One region of the Paraburkholderia agricolaris genome, then DNA from elsewhere that is predicted to be linked to it. Evidence: predicted binding sites of a transcription regulator. Region 1 holds the regulator's gene; each other region holds the start of a gene.

Region 1 (7,421 bases):
CTTCGATCCATGCGTCGCCGTTGTCGGCTTTCATGATCTTGTACGGCATCAGAGCGATGTCTTTCTGCACTTCTTTTTCTTCGAAGCGGCGGCCGATCAGGCGCTTGACGGCGTACAGCGTGTTCTTCGGGTTCGTGACCGACTGACGCTTGGCCGGTGCGCCGACGAGAATTTCGCCGTCTTCCATGTAAGCGATGATCGACGGCGTGGTGCGCGCACCTTCCGAGTTCTCGATCACTTTGACCGAATTGCCTTCCATGATCGCCACGCACGAATTGGTCGTGCCGAGGTCGATACCGATGATTTTGCCCATTTTTACTAATCTCCTAACTTTGATCGCTGCGGGAATCGCCGGTTTTGCCCATCTGGCGGTACGGCGATCCGCTCTCAATTCCTACCTGCACTCAACATAAGTGCGTCCGCATCGTTTTCAAGACCTCTTTTACGATGCGGTCTTTAATTTTTTTCAATCAGTCGAACTTTTGCCGCTTTTTTCACCATCTGCCGTGCTCCCGACCGCATTGGCCGGCCAATTCTTGTCCCACTCGGCGGCAACCGCCCCTTCGAGTGGCCCAAGGCCGCGCCAGCCAGTTGCCAGGCTGAGCCGCTTGCCTCGGTAAAAGAAGAGCCAGGTGAGCACGCCGTGAAGCATGAGCCCGGCGGCGGCGACGGGAACGTTGGCCATAGCGGCGCGTGTCAGGCGCAACGGCAAATAAACGGCTTGTACAGCGCCTTGCGATGCTTACTTCGGCGCCGCGACAGTCACGAGGGCCGGACGCAGCACGCGGTCGGCGATCACGAAGCCTTTTTGCAGCACGGCGACCACGGTGTTCGGCTCCTGATCGGCCGGCACCATTGAAATAGCCTGATGACGATGCGGGTCGAACTTCTCGCCAACCGGGTTCAAGGCGACGACGCGCCCCTTCTCCAGTGCGCCGGAAAGCTGGCGCAGCGTGAGTTCGACGCCCTCACGAACCTTTTGCAGGTCGTCGGACGAATGGGCAACCGCTGCCTCAAGACTATCGACCACCGGCAGCAAATGCTCAGCGAAGCTTTCGATCGCGAACTTGTGGGCCTTCGCGACATCTTCCTGGGCGCGGCGGCGCACATTCTCAGTCTCGGCCTTCGCGCGCAGGAAGCTTTCCTGCAGCTCGGCGATCTTCGCCTCTGCTTCGGTCAATGCAGCTTCCACGCCGGTTGCCGGCGCTTCTGGAGCCGCGCTTGCAGCCGCGTCCTGCTGGGGTGCCGCGGCCTCGGCGGCCTGACGCGCGGTTTCGTCGGCGGGCGTGGGATTCTGGCTCGTCGGGTTCTCTTGCGTGTTTTCCATGTCGCTGAAAGTCGTTAAAAAGTTAAAGCTAAAAGTGACGGCAACGCGTCAAAGCCTGCGCAATTTGTGCGTTGCAAAATTGCGACAGACAACTTGGCGCAAAACCTGGTGCGTTGACGCTTTTCGAAACGGCAGATGGGGCCGGAAAGACCCATTTCAAGCGCCTCTCCCGGAACTTTTCACACCACGCGCGCGCGGCCGAAACGCTCCGTTACAACCATTATTGCGTCGCAATCAGATTGAGATTGAGTGCGCCCGACAAGTGGCCTATGCTCCAATAAAGCATCGGAAAAGACACGTTAACCCTAATCTAACGTAATCCTTACCGAAATTTTTCAATCCACCTGATTCGCCTGTTTCCGTCCCGAATCTTCCCAAGGGGAGTACCGTGAAACTGACCTTTGCAATATCGGTGGTCGCATTGGTACTCATCGCGGGCACCACGACCATCTGCATGTCCGGGGCCGTCAACGATCACACTACCGAGTACGGTGGTGTGCACGCGACGATGGAACAGTTGTTCAATCCCCACCTGAAAGTTTGTCGATAGTGCGCCGGTCGCGCTTGGTCGGCCTTCCGTGCAATGCGGCGGCCGGCTCGCGGTACGTCTTGCGCCGCTCCTGTTCGACCTGCCGCCTCATCCTGCTCTCTTCGGTTTCCGCATAAAGCGTCTGCGCGACGTTGGCTGGGCCGCGCACGTCGCACACACCTAGCACTTCCACCTGCCACACAATCCGTTCGATCTCGATCTCGACCAGGTCGCCGACGCGCACGTCTTTGGCCGGCTTGACGCTGGCGCCGCCAATGCGCACATGACCTTTGTCGACAGCGTCCGCCGCGAGCGAGCGGGTCTTGAAGAAGCGCGCAGCCCACAGCCATTTGTCGATGCGCAACTTCGCGCCCGCTTCAGTTGAAATCCTGTAATTCATGAGCTGCTTAAGCCCCTGTCGTATGCGGCACCGGCACCGCTTGCACGGGCCAGCCCTGCAGGTTCTGGGCAACGATTTCGCCTAGCGCGGCGATCCATGGCTGCGAGGCGTTCACGCAGGGAATCCGATGAAACTCCTTGCCACCCGCATGCAGGAATTCGTCGCGTACTTCCATGCCGATTTCTTCAATCGTTTCAAGGCAATCGGCGGTAAAGCCCGGACAGAACACGTCGGCTCGACGCACGCCTGCCGAACCGAGTTCCTTCAGGGTGGGCGCAGTGTACGGTTGCAGCCATTCGGCCTTGCCGAAGCGCGACTGAAACGTAATGCGGCATTCCACCTGCGTCAATCCCAGCGCCTGCATCAACAGCGCGCCGGTTTGCTGACATTGCTCGTGGTACGGATCGCCGAGATCCATCGTGCGCTTGGGCACGCCGTGAAAGCTCAGCACCAGCTTGTCTCCGGCCGCGAAATCCGGCCGGCCGTGCTGATGCCAGTAGTGATGCACCTGAGCGGCGAGCGCGGCGATATACGCCGGATGATCCGCGTACTGCCGCACCGTGCGGATTTCCGGCTGATTGCGCATGCGCTTGAGGGCCGAAAAAGCGTCGTCGAAAGCCGTAGCCGTGGTCGACGACGAGTATTGCGGATACATGGGCACCAACAGCACGCGCTCCGCGCCAGCCAGCTTCAACTGGTTCAGCATGGCCGGAATACCGGGCGTGCCGTAGCGCATGGCGTAGTCGACCAGCACCGTGTAGTCGTTCAATTGCAACAGATGGCGCAAACCCTCCACCTGCTTCTCCGTGAAGACACGCAGCGGCGAGCCTTCCGGCATCCACACGGCCGCGTACTTCTTCGCCGACGCGCGGCTGCGGAAAGGCAGAATCAACAACCGCAAGATCACTTGCCAGAGCAGCGCCGGAATTTCGACCACACGGGGATCGGACAGGAACTGCGCAAGATAGCGATGGACTGCACGCGGCGTTGGCGCGTCGGGCGTGCCGAGATTGATCAGCAGCACGGCGACACGGTGTGACGTGGCGTTCTGTGAGGGCCGCTCGAGGTCGAAGCGCATAGGCAGCAGGGATAACCGCTTGGGGCGGAGAGTCGGTTCAGGTGGAATTCATTATAGCGGCGCGGTCCACTGCAAGGTCCGCCAGGGACCCCTGGCCATTCGGCCAATTGGCAAGCCGCGCGCCGTCGCGCATCATTTGCAGCATGAGATGCCGCAGTGGACAGTGACCGGAAACCGGCGCGGATTACTGCTGGCTGAGCGTGAGGGAAAGCAGCCGCGCGGTGATGTCGACAATCGGAATCACGCGGTTATAGGCCATGCGGGTCGGCCCGATCACGCCGAGTGTGCCGACGATCTTGCCGTTCACCTCGTAAGGCGCGGTCACCACGCTCATTTCCTCGATCGGCACCAGATTCGATTCGCCTCCGATGAAAATCTGCACGCCCGCGGCGTGACTCGACACGTCGAGCAACTGAAGGAGACTGGTTTTTTGATCGAACACATCGAACAGCTTGCGCAGGCGCGCCATGTCCGACGAAAGGTCGGCCACTTCGAGCAGATTACGCTCGCCGGAAATCAGCACGGTCTCGCCGGTGTCGGTTTCATCCGTGCTGGCCGTGACCGCCGCGTGCATCAGCGTAGTCATGTCACCACGCAATTCGTCGATTTCTTCGCGCAGACGGCGGCGCACGTCGTCGAACGAGAGGCCGGCGAAGTGCGCGTTGATGTAATTGGACGCTTCCACCAGTTGCGACGGCGAGAAGTCACGCTGGGTCGCCATGATGCGGTTCTGCACGTCGCCCTCGGGCGTCACGATGATCAGGAGAATGCGCTTGTCCGACAGGCGCATGAACTCGATCTGCTTGAACACGTGGCTGCGGCGCGGCGTAAGCACTACACCGGCGAACTGCGACAGATTGGACAGCACGCTGGCCGCCGCGGCGACGATTTTCTGCGGTTCGCCCGCTTGCAGCGTGGTTTTGACGATGCGCATCACCGCTTCTTCGTCCGCGGCGGATTCCAGGGTCAGCATGGTATCGACGAACAGCCGGTAGCCACGCGGTGTAGGAATGCGGCCCGCAGACGTATGCGGACTGATCACGAGCCCCAGGTCCTCGAGATCGGACATCACGTTGCGGATCGTCGCCGGACTCAGTTCGAGGCCGGAATAACGTGACAGCGTGCGCGAGCCGACCGGCTGACCTTCGGCGATGTAGCGCTCGATCAGCGTTTTGAGGAGGGTTTGTGCGCGGGGATCTAGCATGAGGGAAAATTTTAGCTCAATGACGCGACTACAGCGAGCGCTAACGGCGCCCACCCCTGACTATCGCGCCGCCGGCCGGCGGGGCGGCGCCTGGTATTGCATGTGGCGCGTTGACTGGCGCTGGGTCCAACATGGTCGGCGCCTCGCCGGGATTCGAATCCTGCGTCTCGCCAGCCACCGGTCCGGCAAGTCCGCTGGCGGCGCGCCGCCGGACTATAACCGGCGCGCATGCCATCAAGACTTCACCATTCTAACGATAATCGCTCAATGCGCCGGCAGCCCGCTTGCGCAGGCCCGCTACCGGGTCTGTCTGCGGTTCTTTTCAGGCCCTACCTATGGTGTAATGCCGGCATGCAAGTGACCAGCCAGTTCAAGACCGTCGCGCTCGTCGGGCGCAACAATACGCCAGGTATCGGCGAACCGCTGACCGCGCTCGCCTCGTGCATCGCGAAGCGCGGCTTCGAGGTCGTATTCGAAGCCGACACCGCCGCCGAAATCGGCGTCGCCGACTACCCGGCGCTGCGTCCCGCCGAGATCGGCGCGCGCGCCGACGTAGCCGTGATCCTCGGCGGCGACGGCACGATGCTGGGCATTGGCCGCCAGCTTGCGCCCTACCGCACGCCGCTGATCGGCATCAACCACGGGCGGCTCGGCTTCATTACCGACATTCCGATCTCCGACATGCGCGAGATCGTGCCGCAAATGCTCGCGGGCAACTTCGAGCGCGAAGAGCGCACGCTGCTCGAAGCGCGCATCATGCGCGACGGCACGCCGATTTACCACGCACTGGCCTTCAACGACGTGGTGGTCAACCGCAGCGGTTTCTCCGGGATGGCGGAACTGCATGTCTCGGTGGATGGCCGCTTCATGTACAACCAGCGCTCGGATGGGCTGATCGTCGCCACGCCTACGGGCTCGACCGCCTATGCGCTGTCGTCGCAGGGGCCGATCCTGCACCCGCAATTACAAGGCATCGTGCTCGTGCCGATCGCGCCGCATGCGCTGTCGAACCGGCCAATCGTGCTGCCGGACGACTCGAAGGTGAGCATCCAGATCGTTTCAGGCCGCGAAGTCAACGTCAACTTCGACATGCAGTCGTTCACTTCGCTGGAATTGGGTGACACGATCGAAGTGCGCCGCTCGCGTCATACCGTGCCGATTCTGCACCCGGTCGGCTACAGCCACTACGCCACGCTGCGCAAAAAGCTGCACTGGAACGAATATCCGTCCCACGAAGAAGATACCAAACCCTGAGCGGCCGGAACGCCGGAACGCCGGGCCGCCGGCCCCTTGGAACGCGAACGACACCGCTGCCGAACCCTGAATATCAAGCTCACCAGACGACCTCCATGCTTCGCCACCTCTCGATACGCGACTTCGTCATCGTCGCCGCGCTCGACCTCGAATTCGACAGCGGCTTTACCGTTTTTTCGGGCGAAACAGGCGCCGGCAAGTCGATCCTGATCGACGCGCTGGCCCTTGCGCTCGGTGCCCGCGCCGACGCAAGCGTGGTGCGCACCGGCGAAAGCCGCGCCGACATCACTGCGGAATTTGACACGCATGCGCAAGTCGAGCAATGGCTCGACGAGCAGGCGCTCGGCGCGCCTGTCGACGACGATCATCACGGCACCGTGATGCTGCGTCGCGTGATGGATACAAACGGCCGCTCGCGCGCGTTCATCAACGGTACGGCGGCAACGCTCACGCAGTTGCGCGAAGTCGGCGAGATGCTGGTGGATATTCATGGCCAGCATGCCCACCAGTTGCTGATGCGCCCCGACGCGCAACGCGAACTGTTCGACACCCACGCAGGCCTCACGGAAACCGCGGCAACCGTCACGCGGGCATGGCGGGCATGGCGCGAAAAGGTTCAGGCCGTCGAACACGCACAAACGCGCGACCGCGAGCTGCAACTGGAGCGCGAGCGGCTCGCCTGGCAACTCACCGAACTGGACAAACTTTCGCCGCAATCGGGCGAATGGGAAGAGGTCAACACCGAACACCGGCGACTGTCGCATTCAGCCAATCTGATCGACGGCGTTCAAGGCGCGCTCGGCGCGTTGTCTGAATCGGACGAGGCGATGATCACGCATCTCGCCTCGATCGTGTCGAAGGTGCGCGATCTGGCCGAGATCGACCCGGCGCTGAACGACGTGCTGGCGGCGCTGGAGCCGGCCGAGATCCAGTTACAGGAAGCGGCCTATTCGCTCAGCCACTACGCGCAAAAGCTCGAACTGGATCCGGACCGGCTCGCCCAGGTCGAAAAGCGTCTGGACGCGCTGCACTCGGCCGCGCGCAAATTCCGCCTGCAACCCGAGACGCTGCCGCAAGAGCATGAAGCGCGTCGAGCGCAACTCGCCGCGCTCGACGCGGCAGCCGATCTCGACAGCCTGCATGCGGCCGAAGCCAAGGCAAAAGAAGCCTTCCTCACCGAAGCGAAAAAACTGTCAAAGGCGCGCGCCAAGGCCGGCAAGGCCCTGGGCGCCGCCGTGACCACCGGCATGCAGGAACTGTCGATGAAAGGCGGCAGCTTCGAAGTGGCGCTGGTGCAACTGCCGGAAGGCGGCGCACATGGGCTCGAGCAGGTCGAATTCCGCGTCGCCGGTCACGCCGGCGTACCGCTGCGGCCGCTCGCGAAAGTTGCCTCAGGCGGCGAACTGGCGCGGATCAGCCTCGCATTGGCGGTGATCGCGAGCGCCGCGAGTCCGACACCGACTCTGATCTTCGACGAGGTGGATACCGGCATCGGCGGCGGCGTCGCCGAAGTAGTTGGACGGCTGCTGCATCAACTGGGACAGGCGCGTCAGGTGCTGTGTGTCACCCATTTGCCGCAGGTCGCCGCGCGTGGCGACCATCATTTCCAGGTGGCGAAGTCGGGCAACG
Region 2 (7,421 bases), 3.7 Mb from region 1:
TGCGAGCGTCGAGGCCGCGACGCCCAACGTGTTCGCCGACCAGATCGAATGGATGGACCGCAATCTCAGCTACCGCGACAGCATCGTACTGTCGGTGCATCCGCATAACGACCGCGGTACCGCCGTAGCCGCTACGGAATTGGCGCTGCTGGCCGGCGCGGATCGCGTTGAAGGATGTCTGTTCGGCAATGGCGAGCGCACCGGTAACGTAGACCTTGTTACGGTCGCGATGAACCTTCACGCGCAGGGCGTCGACTCAGGCCTCGACTTCTCCGATATTGGCGCGGTGCGGCGCGTGGTTGAGCGCTGCAACCAGATTCCGGTGCATCCGCGGCACCCGTACGCGGGGGATGCGGCGCATAGGCCGGTGTGGCGCGATGAGGATCTGCAGCGCGCAGCTGCCTGAGCGGCCTGAAACGGGGCAACCACAATTCAGCACACGCGGCGCAACCCGCCGGCTTGTGCCCACCGGGCGCTCACAAGGCGTAACCGGTGCGATGCGGCGAAATACGGTGAGCTCAAAAGGCTCACTCTCACTCGATCGCGCAACGCGTCGCCTGCCACGCGATCAGACGCCATTGCCCGTCTTCCTGGGTGTGAATCGCCGTGTACGCGATCGGAAACAGCAGCGCCCCGTTATTCGCCTCCATTTCGATCAGCGCGCGGCCGGTGACGACGCAGGTCTCGCGCCCCACCGGCAGCACCTCTTGCGACTGCACCTCGATCTGCCGATAGCGGCGGCGCCCCGCCGTAATACCGTCAATGAACTGTCGCTTCGTTTCGCGCTTGCCGTTCGTGTGGACGTAGCTCACGTTGTCCGCGAGCAGCGTATCGAGCAACTGCCCGTCACCGTCGACCATCGCACGAAAGCGTTCTCGCTCCAGCCCGCGAATCGCTTCGATTATCTTTGCCGCCATTGCTCAGCCCCTTGCACCGGTAAGCCGAACGTGGCCTCGGTCGTCAGAAGTTATATTGCAAATATAGCTGGTGGAAATTTATACCAGGATTGGGCTCTTTGATACCGCCGTTGGAAATATGCTGGAAGCGATAGCCGGCCTCGTACTGCTGGTGGCTGCCGAATTGCAGGCCGACGCCCGCCATGGGGGCGAACTGGAACGCTGTGGCGAACGTGAGGTCAGAAGAAATTCTGGGACTCGTCAGGAGGCGGACACCGGCGCCCGCTTCGATATAAGGGCGAATCGCTCCCGCGGCCTTGATGAAGCGAATGATCGGCGTCACACCGATCTCCCCGATGTTTTCGTGCACATTCCCTTCGTTGGTGTGCCACCAGGCCACGTGCGCTTCGCCGATCAGCGCAAAGTGCCAGTCGCCGATCTGCCACCAGGTCAGATTCGGATCCCAAACAAAGCCGAGATCGAGTTTTTTAATGTGGTGATCGCCTACGCCGCCGGCAATCTGCACGCCGAACTGGTCAGCTGCAGCCAGTCCCGAAGCAGTGAACAGAATAGCCGCCGAAACGCTTTTTAGAGTCAGACCACGCAACGCATTTTTTTTGTTCTTCATCGGACACCCGAGAGCTAGCCGAACGTTGATCAGCGGACCACAGTCCCTATTTTAGAGACAATGTACATCTGGCGCTTCGTATGAAGAAAGGCAAATTCTCGCAATTAGTCACTTCAATTTTAGAAAAAATCGGTCATTTATGAGAGCGAAAGCGCTTTGTTAGGAAAATCATACGCGCTCTTGAAAATCTAGTGCGGAGCCTCCAATTGGCTATCAAACTCTAAATTTCAATAGGAATTTGCGGAACTTGGATGCCCCTACGCCTTCTAAGTATTAGCACTCGGCAAATCAGAGTGCTAACATCCAACGCTGGAGTCGTTAACTGAATACGCTTTTGTCTGATTCCAAAGGAGTTTCCTACGTGAGCCATGCAATGACCCTTCCGAGTACTTTGAGCCCGTCGTCGGCTAAGGCCGCTTCGGCAGGTGCACTGGCGCTCTCGCATTCCTCGCTGCTGCCCGGTCAACTGGGCAATATCGACGCCTACATCCAGGCCGTAAATCGGATTCCGATGCTGACGCCGGCGGAAGAACGCCAGTTCGCCACCGAATTTCGCGAGCAGGACAACCTTGAGTCCGCACGCCGCCTCGTCCTGTCGCACCTGCGGCTGGTCGTCTCGATCGCGCGCAATTACCTCGGTTATGGACTGCCGCACGCCGACCTGATCCAGGAAGGCAATATCGGCCTGATGAAGGCCGTGAAGCGCTTCGATCCGGAGCAAAACGTACGGCTCGTGTCGTATGCCATGCACTGGATCAAGGCTGAGATCCACGAATATATTCTGCGTAACTGGCGGATGGTGAAGGTCGCCACCACCAAAGCGCAGCGCAAGCTGTTCTTCAACCTGCGCAGCCACAAGCAGGGCCTTGGCGCATTCACGCCGGACGAGATCGAAGGTCTCGCCCAGGAGCTTAACGTGAAGCGCGAAGAAGTGGCCGAGATGGAAACGCGCTTGTCCGGCGGCGATATCGCGCTGGAAGGTCAGGTCGAAGACGGCGAAGAGTCGTATGCGCCGATCGCCTACCTCGCCGACTCGCATAGCGAGCCGACTGCAGTGCTGGCTTCGCGTCAGCGCGACAAGCTGCAAAGCGACGGTATCGCGAGCGCACTAGACGCGCTGGACGCCCGCAGCCGCCGCATCATCGAAGCACGCTGGCTGAAGGTGGAAGACGACGGTTCGGGTGGCTCGACGCTGCATGAACTGGCCGACGAATTCGGCGTGTCGGCTGAGCGTATTCGCCAGATCGAGGCGAGCGCAATGAAGAAAATGCGTGGCGCATTAGCCGAATATGCGTAAGGCTTAAAAGCCAGGACTTAAACATTTGGTCGTACTGGCTAGTCCGGTGCGCATAGGCTAGCCGCAAAGCCCTGCCCTCGCAAGAAGGCAGGGCTTTTTTGTGCCCGCTCAATAAGGCTCGCACTCAATCGCGACGCCCGTCGCCCTCACTCAAGAACATGCCTTTCAAACATGTGTTTCTTGACGTATCACAAACCTCATAGCAATACTGTTCGCACGGGCTGACATTCGCGACCCAATGCCGCAGCGTCGAACTTATACGTACAAGGTCCTCGATCCTAAAATCGAGATGCACTTGCCAGACCACTCAAGTGGCCTGGTTCCAGCCGGATTCACCGGCGTGAAGTTGCCTTCGACCGATAATGACCATAGCCCTGAATCGCAACAGCAACCCTCGCCCGAGCCTGCGCAAACGGTTCGCCGCCTGGGCGCGCGGTCCGACGCTGGCACGGGATATCGCCATCGTCCTCGCCATCAAATTCGCATTACTGATGGTGCTCAAGTACGCGTTCTTCAATCATCCGCAGGCGGAGCATATGTCGCTGCCGCCTGATCAAGTCGCGCAGGCGCTGCTGTCCGTGCCTGCCCCGCATCCGTCCCAAGGTGATCAACATGCCCGTTAGCGAAGTCGTAGAACTGTCGCGCCTCCAGTTCGCCATCACGGCGCTTTATCACTTTCTGTTCGTGCCACTCACGCTCGGTCTGTCCTGGTTGCTCGTCATCATGGAGTCTGTCTATGTGATGACCGGCAAGCAGATCTACAAAGACATGACCCAGTTCTGGGGCAAGCTGTTCGGCATCAACTTTGCAATGGGCGTCACCACCGGTCTTACCCTGGAATTCCAGTTCGGCACCAACTGGTCGTACTACTCGCACTATGTCGGCGACATCTTCGGCGTGCCGCTGGCCGTTGAAGGGTTGATGGCGTTTTTCCTCGAGTCCACCTTCGTCGGCCTGTTCTTCTTCGGGTGGAAGCGGCTCTCGAGAGTTCAGCACGTGATCGTCACGTTCCTCGTGGCACTTGGCTCGAACCTGTCGGCGCTGTGGATTCTGGTGGCCAACGGCTGGATGAACAACCCGGTCGGTGCAACCTTTAACTATCAGACCATGCGCATGGAGCTCGACAGCATCTTCTCGGTGCTGTTCAATCCGGTCGCCCAGGTGAAGTTCGTGCACACCGTATCGGCCGGTTACGTGACCGCCTCGATGTTTGTGCTCGGTGTGTCGTCGTGGTATCTGTTGAAACGCCGCGACACCGAGTTTGCGTTGCGCTCGTTCGCTATTGCCGCCGGCTTCGGCCTGGCCTCGACGTTATGCGTGATCGTGCTTGGCGACGAATCCGGTTATCGCACCGGCGAAGTTCAGCAGGTCAAGCTGGCCGCCATCGAATCCGAATGGGAAACGGCACCCGCACCCGCGCCGTTCACGATCTTCGGCATTCCGAACCAGAAGGAAGAACGCACCGACTATGCGATCCGCATTCCGTATGCGCTCGGCCTCATCGCCACGCGCTCGATCGACGAACCGGTACTCGGCCTGAAAGACCTGATGGCGCAGAACGAAGTGCGCATCAAGAACGGCATGCTCGCCTACGCCGCGTTGCAGAAGCTCAAGCTCGGCGACGCCACGGACGAAGCCAAAGCCGCTTTTGACGCGCACAAAGAAGATCTCGGCTACGGCCTGATGCTCAAGCAGTTCACGCCGAACGTCACCGATGCCACGCCGGATCAGATCGCGCAGGCCGCCAAAAAGACCATCCCGCCGGTGGCACCCGTGTTCTTCTCGTTCCGCCTGATGGTCGGCCTCGGCATCCTGTTCCTCGCGACCTTTGTACTGGCGTTCTGGTTCTGCGCGCAGCGCTCGCTGCTGCTGGAGAAGCGCCGCTGGTTCCTGCGCTGGGCCGTGTGGGCCATTCCGTTGCCGTGGCTTGCGGCTGAGTTCGGCTGGATTGTGGCTGAAGTGGGCCGTCAGCCGTGGACCATCGCCGGTATTCTGCCGACCGCCTTGTCCGCCTCGAGCCTGACGCCGGGCGATCTCTACCTGAGCATTGCCGGCTTCGTCGTGTTCTACACAGTGCTATTCATCATCGAAATCATGTTGATGTTCAAGTACGCGCGACTCGGCCCTTCGTCGCTGCACACTGGGCGCTATCACCACGAACAGCCGCTGAATCAGCCGCTGCCGACCAACACGGCCGCATGATTCGCCGCCACTCTGTTCCAAGGGAAAGATCATCATGGATTACGCAACCCTCAAACTGATCTGGTGGGTGTTGATCGGCGTGCTGCTGATCGGCTTCGCGCTCACCGACGGCTTCGACATGGGCGCGGCGATTCTGCTGCCGTTCATCGCCAAAACCGACGCGGAGCGGCGCATTGTCGTGAACACGGTTGGCGCAACGTGGGAAGGCAATCAGGTGTGGCTCATCACCGCGGGCGGCGCGATGTTCGCCGCGTGGCCGCTGGTGTACGCCGCGTCCTTCTCGGGCTTCTACTTCGCGATGCTGCTGGTGCTGTTCTCACTGTTCTTCCGGCCGGTCGGCTTCGACTACCGCAGCAAACGTGAAGACCCGCGCTGGCGCAGCGCATGGGATTGGGCGTTGTTTGTCGGCGGTTTTGTACCCGCGCTGGTGTTCGGTGTGGCGTTCGGCAACCTGCTGCAAGGCGTGCCGTTCTCGTTCGACACCGATCTGCGCGTCACGTATCACGGCGGTTTCTTCGCACTGCTCAACCCGTTCGCCGTGCTGTGCGGGCTCGTCAGTGTGTCGATGCTGGCCGCGCACGGTGCGGCCTTCGTGAAGATGAAAGCGGACGACGTCGTCGCCGAGCGTGCATCGCTCGCGCTGCGGATCGCTTCGCTCGCCGCCGTGGTGCTGTTCCTGCTCGCGGGCGCGCTTATCGCCACGATGATCGGCGGCTATCAGATCGTCGACGCCGCGCCGCTAGACACGGTGGCCAATCCGCTGCTGAAGAACGTGATCGGCGCACCTGGCCTTTGGCTCAACAACTACGCGCACTATCCGTGGATGGTGGCCGCGCCGGTGGCGGGCATTGCCGGTGGCGTACTCGCCTTGTTGCTGGCGCGCTCACGCTTTGAAAAGAGCGCCTTCCTGTCGACTTCGCTGATGGTCATCGGCGTGATTCTGACGGCGGGCTTCTCGATGTTCCCATTCATCATGCCCTCCTCGCTCGACGGCCGCAGCAGTCTCACGGTGTGGGACTCGACCTCGAGCCGCATGACGCTGCAGATCATGCTCGTCGCCGTGATCATCTTCCTGCCGATCATCCTGATCTACACGAGCTGGGTGTATCGCGTGATGCGAGGCAAGGTTACCGCCGCGGCGCTCAAGGAAAATCATCATTCGATGTATTGATCAGGAATACGGATAACAGGAGTTTGTGATGTGGTACTTCAGTTGGCTTCTCGGCATTGGCGTGGCGTTGGCGTTCGGCGTAATCAACGTGATGTGGCTGGAATCGCGCCGGCCTCTGGAAGCGGGCAAGCAGAAAGCACGTTGATGCATCCATTGCCAGTTGAGCACCGGTAAACGCAAAAGCGGCACCTTGATCCAAGGTGCCGCTTTTTTGTTCGCGTCCTTACTTCGACGAAGCTCGACGGAAGACCGAAGTCAGCTCAGCTCGAAGTCTTGATGCGATTACGCGGGTTGCGGCGCCGTACCGGCACCCGCACCGGGCGACAGACGCGTCGCCAGTTGTGCGGCGTAACGCTGGGCTGCGTCACCCACTACGATGTGAAACGTGTCGGCCGAAACCCACGCCGTGTCGAGCGTAGCGAGACGTTGACGATCAACCGCCGACGGATCGCGAACCACGATACGCAGACGCGTTGCCGCCACCGCATCCAGCGAAACAACGTTGCCCGCGCCGCCGAACACGGCGAGCCAACGCATCGGGTCCGGGTCGAGCGCACCGCTCTGGGCACCGCTTGCAGCCGCCACCGGAGCCGCAGCAACAGCAGGCGCGGCCGCAACTGCCGGCTTCACCGCTTCGCCACCGCCTTGTGCGATCACCGTACGAATTTCATCGGCGATGATGTCCGCTTCAGGTCCGATAATCACCTGCACGTTAGTCGCACCGCGCTTGAGCACACCACGCGCGCCGATCGTCTTCAGCTCGCTTTCCGAGACCTTGTTGGCATCGACCACCGACAGACGCAGACGCGTCGTGCAGGCATCCACCACTGAAAGATTCGACGCACCACCCAGCGCAGCGATATAACGCTGCGCACGCGGCACCGCGGCGCCCGCAACCGGCGACACAAAACCGCCAGCCTCGAACGACTCGATCTGTTCTTCTTCAGCGGCGGGTTCACGACCCGGCGTCGCCATGTTGAACTTGCGGATGAAGAAGCGGAACAGGCCGTAGTACACCACCGCGTACACAACGCCGAGCGGAATCGCCCACCAGCCCTTGGTCGACAAGCCGTAGTTCAGCACGTAGTCGATAAAGCCGGCCGAGAAGGTAAAGCCGAGATGAATCCCGAGCGCCGAGCAGATTGCCAGCGACAAGCCCGTCAGCACCGCATGGATCGCATACAGCACCGGTGCGAGGAACATGAAGCTGAATTCGATCGGCTCGGT
Region 3 (7,421 bases), 1.1 Mb from region 1:
GGAAATCGATCTGCGGCCATTCAACGAATCGTTTTGACGTGAGGGCATGAACATGAGCGATATCGTCATCGATGCACCGGTGTTGGCCACGACAATCGAGGCGGAACTGAACTACCTCGAATTCACCGGCGAGAAACCGGTGTCATATCAGTACGACCCGCCACCGGGTGTTCCGAAGCGCAGCGGCGTGTACCGGGCGCACCGGGTCAGCATTTCGAATGCGCGCGTTGCACCGCCGCCTGGTGTGCTGTCGCTCGATCGTAACGGCTTCGAACTGCATCGGCATGCCAGCGCGTTGAGTGACTTCTCCGATCCGGCAAAGATCGAGTCTGTCTACTATCCGGAGGCTGAACGCCTGCTGAAGCAGGCTACCGGTGCCCGGCGTGTAGTCGTGTTCGACCATACGCTGCGCGACGGCAATCCTGAACGCGGCAATGGCATGAGAGAGCCGGTCAAGTACATCCATAACGACCAGACGTTTGTGTCGGGGCCGCGCCGGGTGCGCGATCATTTGCCGGCAGCGGAAGCCGAACGTTTGCTGCAAGGCCGCGTGGCGATCGTCAATCTATGGCGTCCGATCGGAGAAACGGTGCACGCGTCGCCGCTCGCGCTATGCGATTCGCGCAGTATTACGCTCAACGATCTGGTGGCGTCGGACCTGGTGTATCCCGACAAGGTTGGCGAGACGTATGCGCTGGTGTTCAATCCGCGGCACCGCTGGTACTACTTCCCGCATATGTCGCCGGATGAGTACCTGTTGCTGAAGATCTACGATTCGGCGGGTGACGCAATCGCGCGCCTGACGGCCCACACGGCATTCGATGATCCCACGTCGCCGGCCGATGCGCCGCCGCGCAGAAGCATTGAGCTGCGCACGCTGCTGTTCTTCTGAGTGAGTTTGTGCATGCCGCGCTGGCGTAGCAGGTTGCGGCGCCTGGCTCGGCTGACATGCCAATTCATGTCGAACCACGCCGGCATGCGTGTTGAAAAGCATGCCGGCGTGTATGCGGATAAAACGTCTTGACGCCTAGAAGTCCAGGCCCGGTCCGCCTGCGCCCGGACCGCCCGGCTGGCCCGCTGCCGGCGCATCCTTCGGCGCTTCATGCACGGTGGCGTCGGTGGTCAACAGCAGACCCGCAACCGACGCCGCGTTTTGCAGCGCCGTACGCGTGACCTTGGTCGGATCGAGCACGCCCGATTCCACGAGGTCGCCGTACTCGCCGGTCTGCGCGTTATAACCGAAGTTGCCCGTGCCTTCGGCCACTTTCGCAACCACCACGCTGGCCTCTTCGCCTGCGTTCGTCACGATCTGGCGCAGCGGTTCTTCGAGCGCGCGCAGCACGATCTTGATGCCCGCATCCTGATCGGCGTTCACGCCCTTGAGCCCGCTGATGGCCTGCTTCACGCGAATCAGCGCGACGCCGCCGCCCGGCACAATGCCTTCTTCGACCGCGGCGCGCGTGGCGTGCAGCGCGTCGTCGACACGGTCTTTCTTTTCCTTGACTTCGATCTCGGTCGCACCGCCCACCTTGATGACGGCAACGCCGCCCGCCAGCTTCGCGACACGTTCCTGCAGTTTCTCGCGGTCGTAATCGGAGCTCGCTTCCTCGATCTGCGTGCGAATCTGCTTCACGCGCGCTTCGATGTTCTTGCTGTCGCCCGCGCCGTCGATGACCGTGGTGTTCTCCTTGCCCACCTCGATGCGCTTGGCCTGACCGAGTTCCGCGAGCGTCGCCTTTTCGAGCGACAGGCCGGTTTCCTCAGCGATCACCTGGCCGCCGGTCAGGATCGCGATGTCTTCGAGCAGTGCCTTGCGGCGGTCGCCGAAACCCGGCGCCTTGACCGCGACCGTTTTCAGAATGCCGCGAATGTTGTTCACCACCAGGGTGGCGAGCGCCTCGCCTTCGACGTCTTCCGCGATGATCAGCAGCGGGCGGCCGGCTTTCGCGACCTGTTCCAGAATCGGCAGCAGATCACGGATGTTCGAAACCTTCTTGTCGTGCAGCAGCACGAACGGGTTATCGAGCACGGCAACCTGTTTGTCCTGATCGTTGATGAAATAGGGCGACAGGTAGCCGCGATCGAACTGCAGACCCTCCACCACATCGAGTTCATCGTCGAGCGACTTGCCGTCTTCAACGGTAATGACGCCTTCCTTGCCGACCCGGTCGATCGCTTCGGCAATCCGCTGGCCGATCGATTCTTCACCGTTGGCCGAAATCGTCGCGACCTGGGCGATTTCCTTGCTGGTGGTAGTCGGCTTGCTGATCTTCCTGAGTTCTTCGATCGCGGCGACCACGGCCTTGTCGATGCCGCGTTTCAGGTCCAGCGGGTTGAGGCCCGCCGCGACGTATTTCTGGCCTTCACGCACGATCGCTTGTGCAAGCACGGTTGCGGTGGTGGTGCCGTCGCCGGCGGCGTCGCTGGTACGCGAGGCGACTTCTTTCACGAGTTGCGCGCCGATGTTCTGCACGCGGTCCGACAATTCGATTTCCTTGGCGACCGAGACGCCGTCTTTGGTCACGACCGGCGAGCCGAAGCTCCGCTCCAGCACAACGTTGCGTCCTTTCGGGCCGAGTGTGACCTTGACCGCGTTGGCCAGGATGTTGACGCCTTCGACCAGTTTCGAGCGGGCGACGTCGCTAAAAATAATTTCTTTTGCTGCCATGGTTTGACGCTCCGTTCGTTATTGAGTGACCACTGCCACAACATCTTCTTCGCGCAGCACGAGCAGTTCGTTGCCGTCGACCTTGACCGACTGGCCGGCGTACTTGCCGAACAGCACACGTTCGCCGACTTTCAGATCCGGCTCGATACGCTTGCCGTCGCTATCGCGCTTACCCGGTCCAATGGCGATCACTTCACCCTGGTCCGGCTTTTCGGCGGCGCTTTCAGGAATGACGATGCCTGAAGCAGTTTTGGTTTCCTGGTCGAGACGCTTGACGATCAAGCGGTCATGCAAGGGACGTAGGCTCATGGTTGGACTTCCGCGATTGAGATTTGGCACTCGTCGGTGGTGAGTGCTGACCGGAATCGAGTATAGAAATATGCCGCGCGGCGCTCCAATAACGGATTCATCGATCCTTATCGGTGAATCGCATTTCAGAATCACGCATATTCATAGCTTGAATTGCTTGTTCAGTGCTGCGCGCCGCGTCCCTATACTGGTCCGTCGAACCGGCACGTCCCACGCGGACGCCGATATTCATGCTCCCAGCACACCTCGCCGGATCAAGCCTGATCTGTGCGCTTTTACAAGGAATCAAAGCATGCAGGTCTCTCAGGAAAGCGCGGCGCGTGCGCGGCTTCAGGCGGCACTCGCCGCGTTGCCGGCGCTCGCCGAAGCAATCGGCGAAGATGCGGCGCAACGCGAAGTACGTCGCGAGTTGCCGTTCGACCGCTTCGCGTTGTTTCGCGAATCGGGGCTGGGCGTGCTCCGTTTTCCGGCCGAGTGGGGTGGCCTCGGTGGTTCGCTGGAAGACCTCTTTCATGTGATCGCCACACTGGCCGCGCATGAGTCGAATGTTGCACATGCGTTGCGGATTCATTTCGATCTGACCGAGCAGTTGCTGTTGTCGCCGCGCTCCGCGTTCAACGACACGCAGATCGAGCGGGTACAGAACGGAGCGATCTTCGGCGGTGCGTCGACGGAACTCGGTACCGCGAGGCCTGGCGAAATCGTCACCAGACTGGTGCGCGACGGTGAGCACTTTCGCGTGACGGGGAAAAAGTACTACTCGACCGGCACCGCGTTCTCCGACTATGCGCGTATCAATGTGCAGGACGAGAACGACGAGAAGGTGTCGATCGTGATTCCGGTCGCTCGCGAAGGCTTGCAGGTACTCGACGACTGGGACGGAATGGGGCAGCGCATGACGGCGAGCGGCAGCCTGGTGCTCGACAATGTGCAGGTCTTTGCGCATGAAATCGCGACGCGCGGCTATACGAGTCTCGCGGGCCGCCATGGCAGCGCGGTGCGGCAGTTGCATCTGGTCACGGTCGCGGCAGGGATCGTGCGCAACATTCTCGCGGATGCGCGGCGCTACGTGACGCAATACGGGCGCCCGGTACTGCATAGCCCGGCAGCCTCGGCGCGCGAAGACGGTTTCGTGCAGCAGGTGGTGGGCGATCTCGCGGCGCACAGCCTCTCGATCGACGCGCTGGTGGCGCAAAACGCCCGCACCCTGGACCGCTCGGCCAATGCGATCCGCAGCGGCGCGGCCAATGCGGAAGATCTCGTGCTGGAAGGGGCGCTGGCGACCGCCAAAACGCAACTGGTGGTCAGCAAACTGGCCCTTCATGCGGGCGAGCGTCTGTTTGAAATCGGCGGGGCTTCGGCTACGGGGCGCGCGCACAATTTCGACCGTCACTGGCGCAATCTGCGCACCATCTTCAGCCATAACCCCTTGCTGCATAAAGCGCGCGTGGTCGGCGATTACGAGTTGAACGGCGTGACCACGCACCTGACCGAAGGCCGCGTTTTCTGACGCACGGGAAAGAACGCCGCCATTCATTCACCCATCATCTCATCACGGAATGCCATGAGCCGAGATCTGCTTTTACTGTTGGAACCGGGCTTCACCGATCCGAAACATCCCGGTGAGCGCTTTATCTGCCCGGATGGCGCGCCTATTGAAGGCTTGCTGGCCAGCGACCCGGCGCTCAACGCGCGGCTGGATATTCGCCGCCTGCCGTTCCCGCGTCCGCGCGCCGCGGTTGTGGAGGCGCTCGACGCCGAGCATCAGAGTCTGCCGGTATTGATTCTCGGCGACGACCAGCCGGCACCCGCCGATGCGCAGACGCTGGGAGAAAAGCGCTTCGTGACGGATACGCGCCGGATCCTCGACCTGCTCGCGCAGCGGCACGGTTTCCCCAAGGTGCACTGACCTGCGTGGAGGGTGTCCGCCAGTTCGCGCGCGCATGGTTCGTTGCGCGCCGCAGAAACAACGGACACCCGATACTGATTCGGACCGGGTGCGCCGGCCTCAGAACAGGTGCTTGATGCCCGCCGAGACCGCCACCTGTTTGCTGGTCGCGGACGGCGTGAGATACCCGATCGCAGCAACCGCCGGCCGGCCCAGCGAGTCGGTGCCGCTGGCGTGCTGGTAGGCGCCGGTCAGGTACAGATCGGTGGCTTTCGATAGCGAGTACGCCGTGCCGAGATTCAACTGCTCGTACTTCGCGCTGCCCTTGCCACCGACGCTTCCTCCCTCCGTGTAGTCGAACGATGTACCGAAGCGCAGGAACGGCGTGGCCTGATAGCGCAGGCTCGCACTAACGGTACTGAGCGTGGTCGAACCGCTGTAGTTGAGCGGATTGAGCGACGCGTTCGAGCCTAGTCCGCGGAACTGCGTATTCGAGTACGCCGCGCCGAAGATCGCACCGCCGCTCGTATAGGTCGTTGCAACCGAAATGGTCTGCTGTGTGCGGGCCGATGCGAAACCGGCAATCGCGGGATTGGATTCGGGCGCCGTGGCCGACCCGGCGGAACCCAGGTTATTGCCCGTGGCGCTCGCATTGGCGTTAGTGCCGTAGAGCGACGTATTCGGGTTGCGTGCGTTGACGATCGACGCGGCGATCGCGAACGCTCCTCCGGTATAGCTGCCGCCCGCGGACCAGAGCTGATTCTGCGTCACGTTCCCGGCCACGCCGCCCACGCTGTACAGTCCGCCGAAACGGAAGCCGTTGAAAGAATCCGACAGGTACTTGATCGAATTGTTGATGCGGTGCGTGAAGTTCAGATTGTCATAGTCGGCGGGGTGGATCGAGAGGTTGCCCCAATACCAGCCGTGGATCAACGGCGACACGAATTCCACCGACGTGTCGCCCTGGCGTCCGAGCGTGAAGGTGCCGTAGCGCTCGGCTGTGACACCTACCCACGCCTGGCGGCCGAACTCGGTACCCCCTTGTCCAAGCGCGCCGCTATTCACACTGAGCCCGCTTTCAAGCTGGAACACGGCCTTCAATCCGCCTCCCAGATCTTCCACGCCTTTCAGGCCCCAGCGGCTCGACGACAGGCCCGATGAACCGCTATCGAACTGCGACACCTGGGTGCCGCCCTTCGGTTTGCCGGACGCGGACGTTGCAGCGGTTTGCGCGTTGTTCGTATACGTGACGTTACCGGTGACGATCCCATACAGCGTGACGCTGCTTTGCGCACTTGCCGTGCCGGCCATTAATGAGGAAACGCTAAAAGCAAAAAGCAGTTTTTTCATGATTATTCGAATCGATGTGGAAGAAGCGTCGGAGAAGTGATTATTCGAGGGTCGTTTTGAAGCGACCAGTAACGATAAGCAAAACGAATTTATTGAACAAACAAGCAAATTCGATATGGATATCGATGATTTCCCCTGGGTGTGCGCTCAAGCGGCGATCATTGAGCGATAACGCCAACTATCGACAATAGATATGCAATCCTGAATTAATTCGTTCTTTTGCGGCGTAGCGGTTGATATCTTGCGGCGCATCCAATAGTCATTGCGGGTGCGTTGCCGGTCGGCACAGCGCTCGCCTCCGAGGGGAGGTCGCATGAGTCAGCGCAGAGGATTTCATTCTGGACGTCGTCACGTATTGCTGGGGCTCGCAGGCAGTGCGGCGGGTGTCGCGCTCGGCCCATTCACGCCGTTGGCGCAGGCCGCGGTTCAGGACAGCACAGTGGCGCCGCGACGCGGCGGCCGGTTGACGGTACTGGTGAATCCGGAACCGAACGCACTGGTCAACTTCGCAACCACGGCGGGCGCGGAACAGCGAATCAGCCCCAAGGTGACCGAAGGTCTGCTGGCCTATGACTTCAACGTGCAGCCGCGCGCGCAACTCGCCACCGCCTGGTCGATCAGCCCCGACGGTTTGCAGTACACGTTCCGGCTGCGAGAGGGTGTGCGTTGGCACGACGGCCAGCCGTTCACCTCGAAAGACGTGGCGGTGTCGATCGGACTGCTCAAGCAGTATCACTCGCGTGGCCGCTCGACCTTTGCCAACGTGCTGGCAGTAGAGACGCCCGACCCACACACGGCGTTGCTGAAGTTATCGAAGCCGGCACCGTATCTGATCTATGCGCTTGCCGCATCGGAATCGCCGATCGTGCCCGCGCACATCTACGGCAGCGGGAATCCGCTAGAGAATCCTCATAACATCGAGCCGATCGGCACGGGACCCTATCGGTTCAAGCGTTGGGAGCGGGGCAGTCATGTGGTGTTCGTGCGCAATCCTGACTACTGGGACGCGCCGAAACCTTATATCGACGAACTGGTTGTGCGCTTTATCGGCGATCCGGCGGCGCGGGCCGTGGCACTTGAAACCGGCGAGCTGGATCTGGCGGGTGAAAATCCGGTGCCTCTCGCCGACGTCCAGCGCCTCGCGGCTCTGCCACATCTGGCGCTGGAAACACGCGGCTATAGCTACAATGCCGCGCAAACCCAGTT

What was found. Region 1 encodes HrcA, which represses chaperone genes, less so after heat shock. Its sites were predicted from a motif close to TTAGCACTCNNNNNNNNNGAGTGCTAA; they were not measured.
Region 2: the regulator HrcA is predicted to act here: its motif matches at 1,798-1,824, upstream of rpoH (RNA polymerase sigma factor RpoH).
Region 3: the regulator HrcA is predicted to act here: its motif matches at 3,001-3,027, upstream of GH665_RS13305 (co-chaperone GroES).

Annotation. Positions count from the first base shown of each region.
Region 1 covers NZ_QPER01000001.1:4,068,504-4,075,924, forward strand. The annotation lists gene dnaK (molecular chaperone DnaK) at 1-313, opposite strand, end outside; gene GH665_RS39120 (hypothetical protein) at 467-685, opposite strand; gene grpE (nucleotide exchange factor GrpE) at 743-1,327, opposite strand; gene GH665_RS17875 (RNA-binding S4 domain-containing protein) at 1,849-2,256, opposite strand; gene hemH (ferrochelatase) at 2,264-3,334, opposite strand; gene hrcA (heat-inducible transcriptional repressor HrcA) at 3,519-4,538, opposite strand; gene GH665_RS17890 (NAD kinase) at 4,890-5,792, shown strand; gene recN (DNA repair protein RecN) at 5,888-7,421, shown strand, end outside.
Region 2 covers NZ_QPER01000001.1:373,350-380,770, reverse strand. The annotation lists partial or broken gene GH665_RS01700 (2-isopropylmalate synthase) at 1-352, shown strand, start outside; gene GH665_RS01695 (nuclear transport factor 2 family protein) at 534-917, opposite strand; gene GH665_RS01690 (acyloxyacyl hydrolase) at 961-1,524, opposite strand; gene rpoH (RNA polymerase sigma factor RpoH) at 1,886-2,821, shown strand; gene cydP (cytochrome oxidase putative small subunit CydP) at 3,184-3,444, shown strand; gene GH665_RS01675 (cytochrome ubiquinol oxidase subunit I) at 3,434-5,023, shown strand; gene cydB (cytochrome d ubiquinol oxidase subunit II) at 5,058-6,194, shown strand; gene cydX (cytochrome bd-I oxidase subunit CydX) at 6,223-6,339, shown strand; gene nagE (N-acetylglucosamine-specific PTS transporter subunit IIBC) at 6,477-7,421, opposite strand, start outside.
Region 3 covers NZ_QPER01000001.1:3,011,590-3,019,010, reverse strand. The annotation lists gene GH665_RS13320 (SDR family NAD(P)-dependent oxidoreductase) at 1-37, shown strand, start outside; gene GH665_RS13315 (CmcJ/NvfI family oxidoreductase) at 53-892, shown strand; gene groL (chaperonin GroEL) at 1,028-2,668, opposite strand; gene GH665_RS13305 (co-chaperone GroES) at 2,687-2,977, opposite strand; gene GH665_RS13300 (acyl-CoA dehydrogenase family protein) at 3,270-4,487, shown strand; gene GH665_RS13295 (DUF3088 domain-containing protein) at 4,542-4,886, shown strand; gene GH665_RS13290 (porin) at 4,986-6,215, opposite strand; gene GH665_RS13285 (ABC transporter substrate-binding protein) at 6,529-7,421, shown strand, end outside.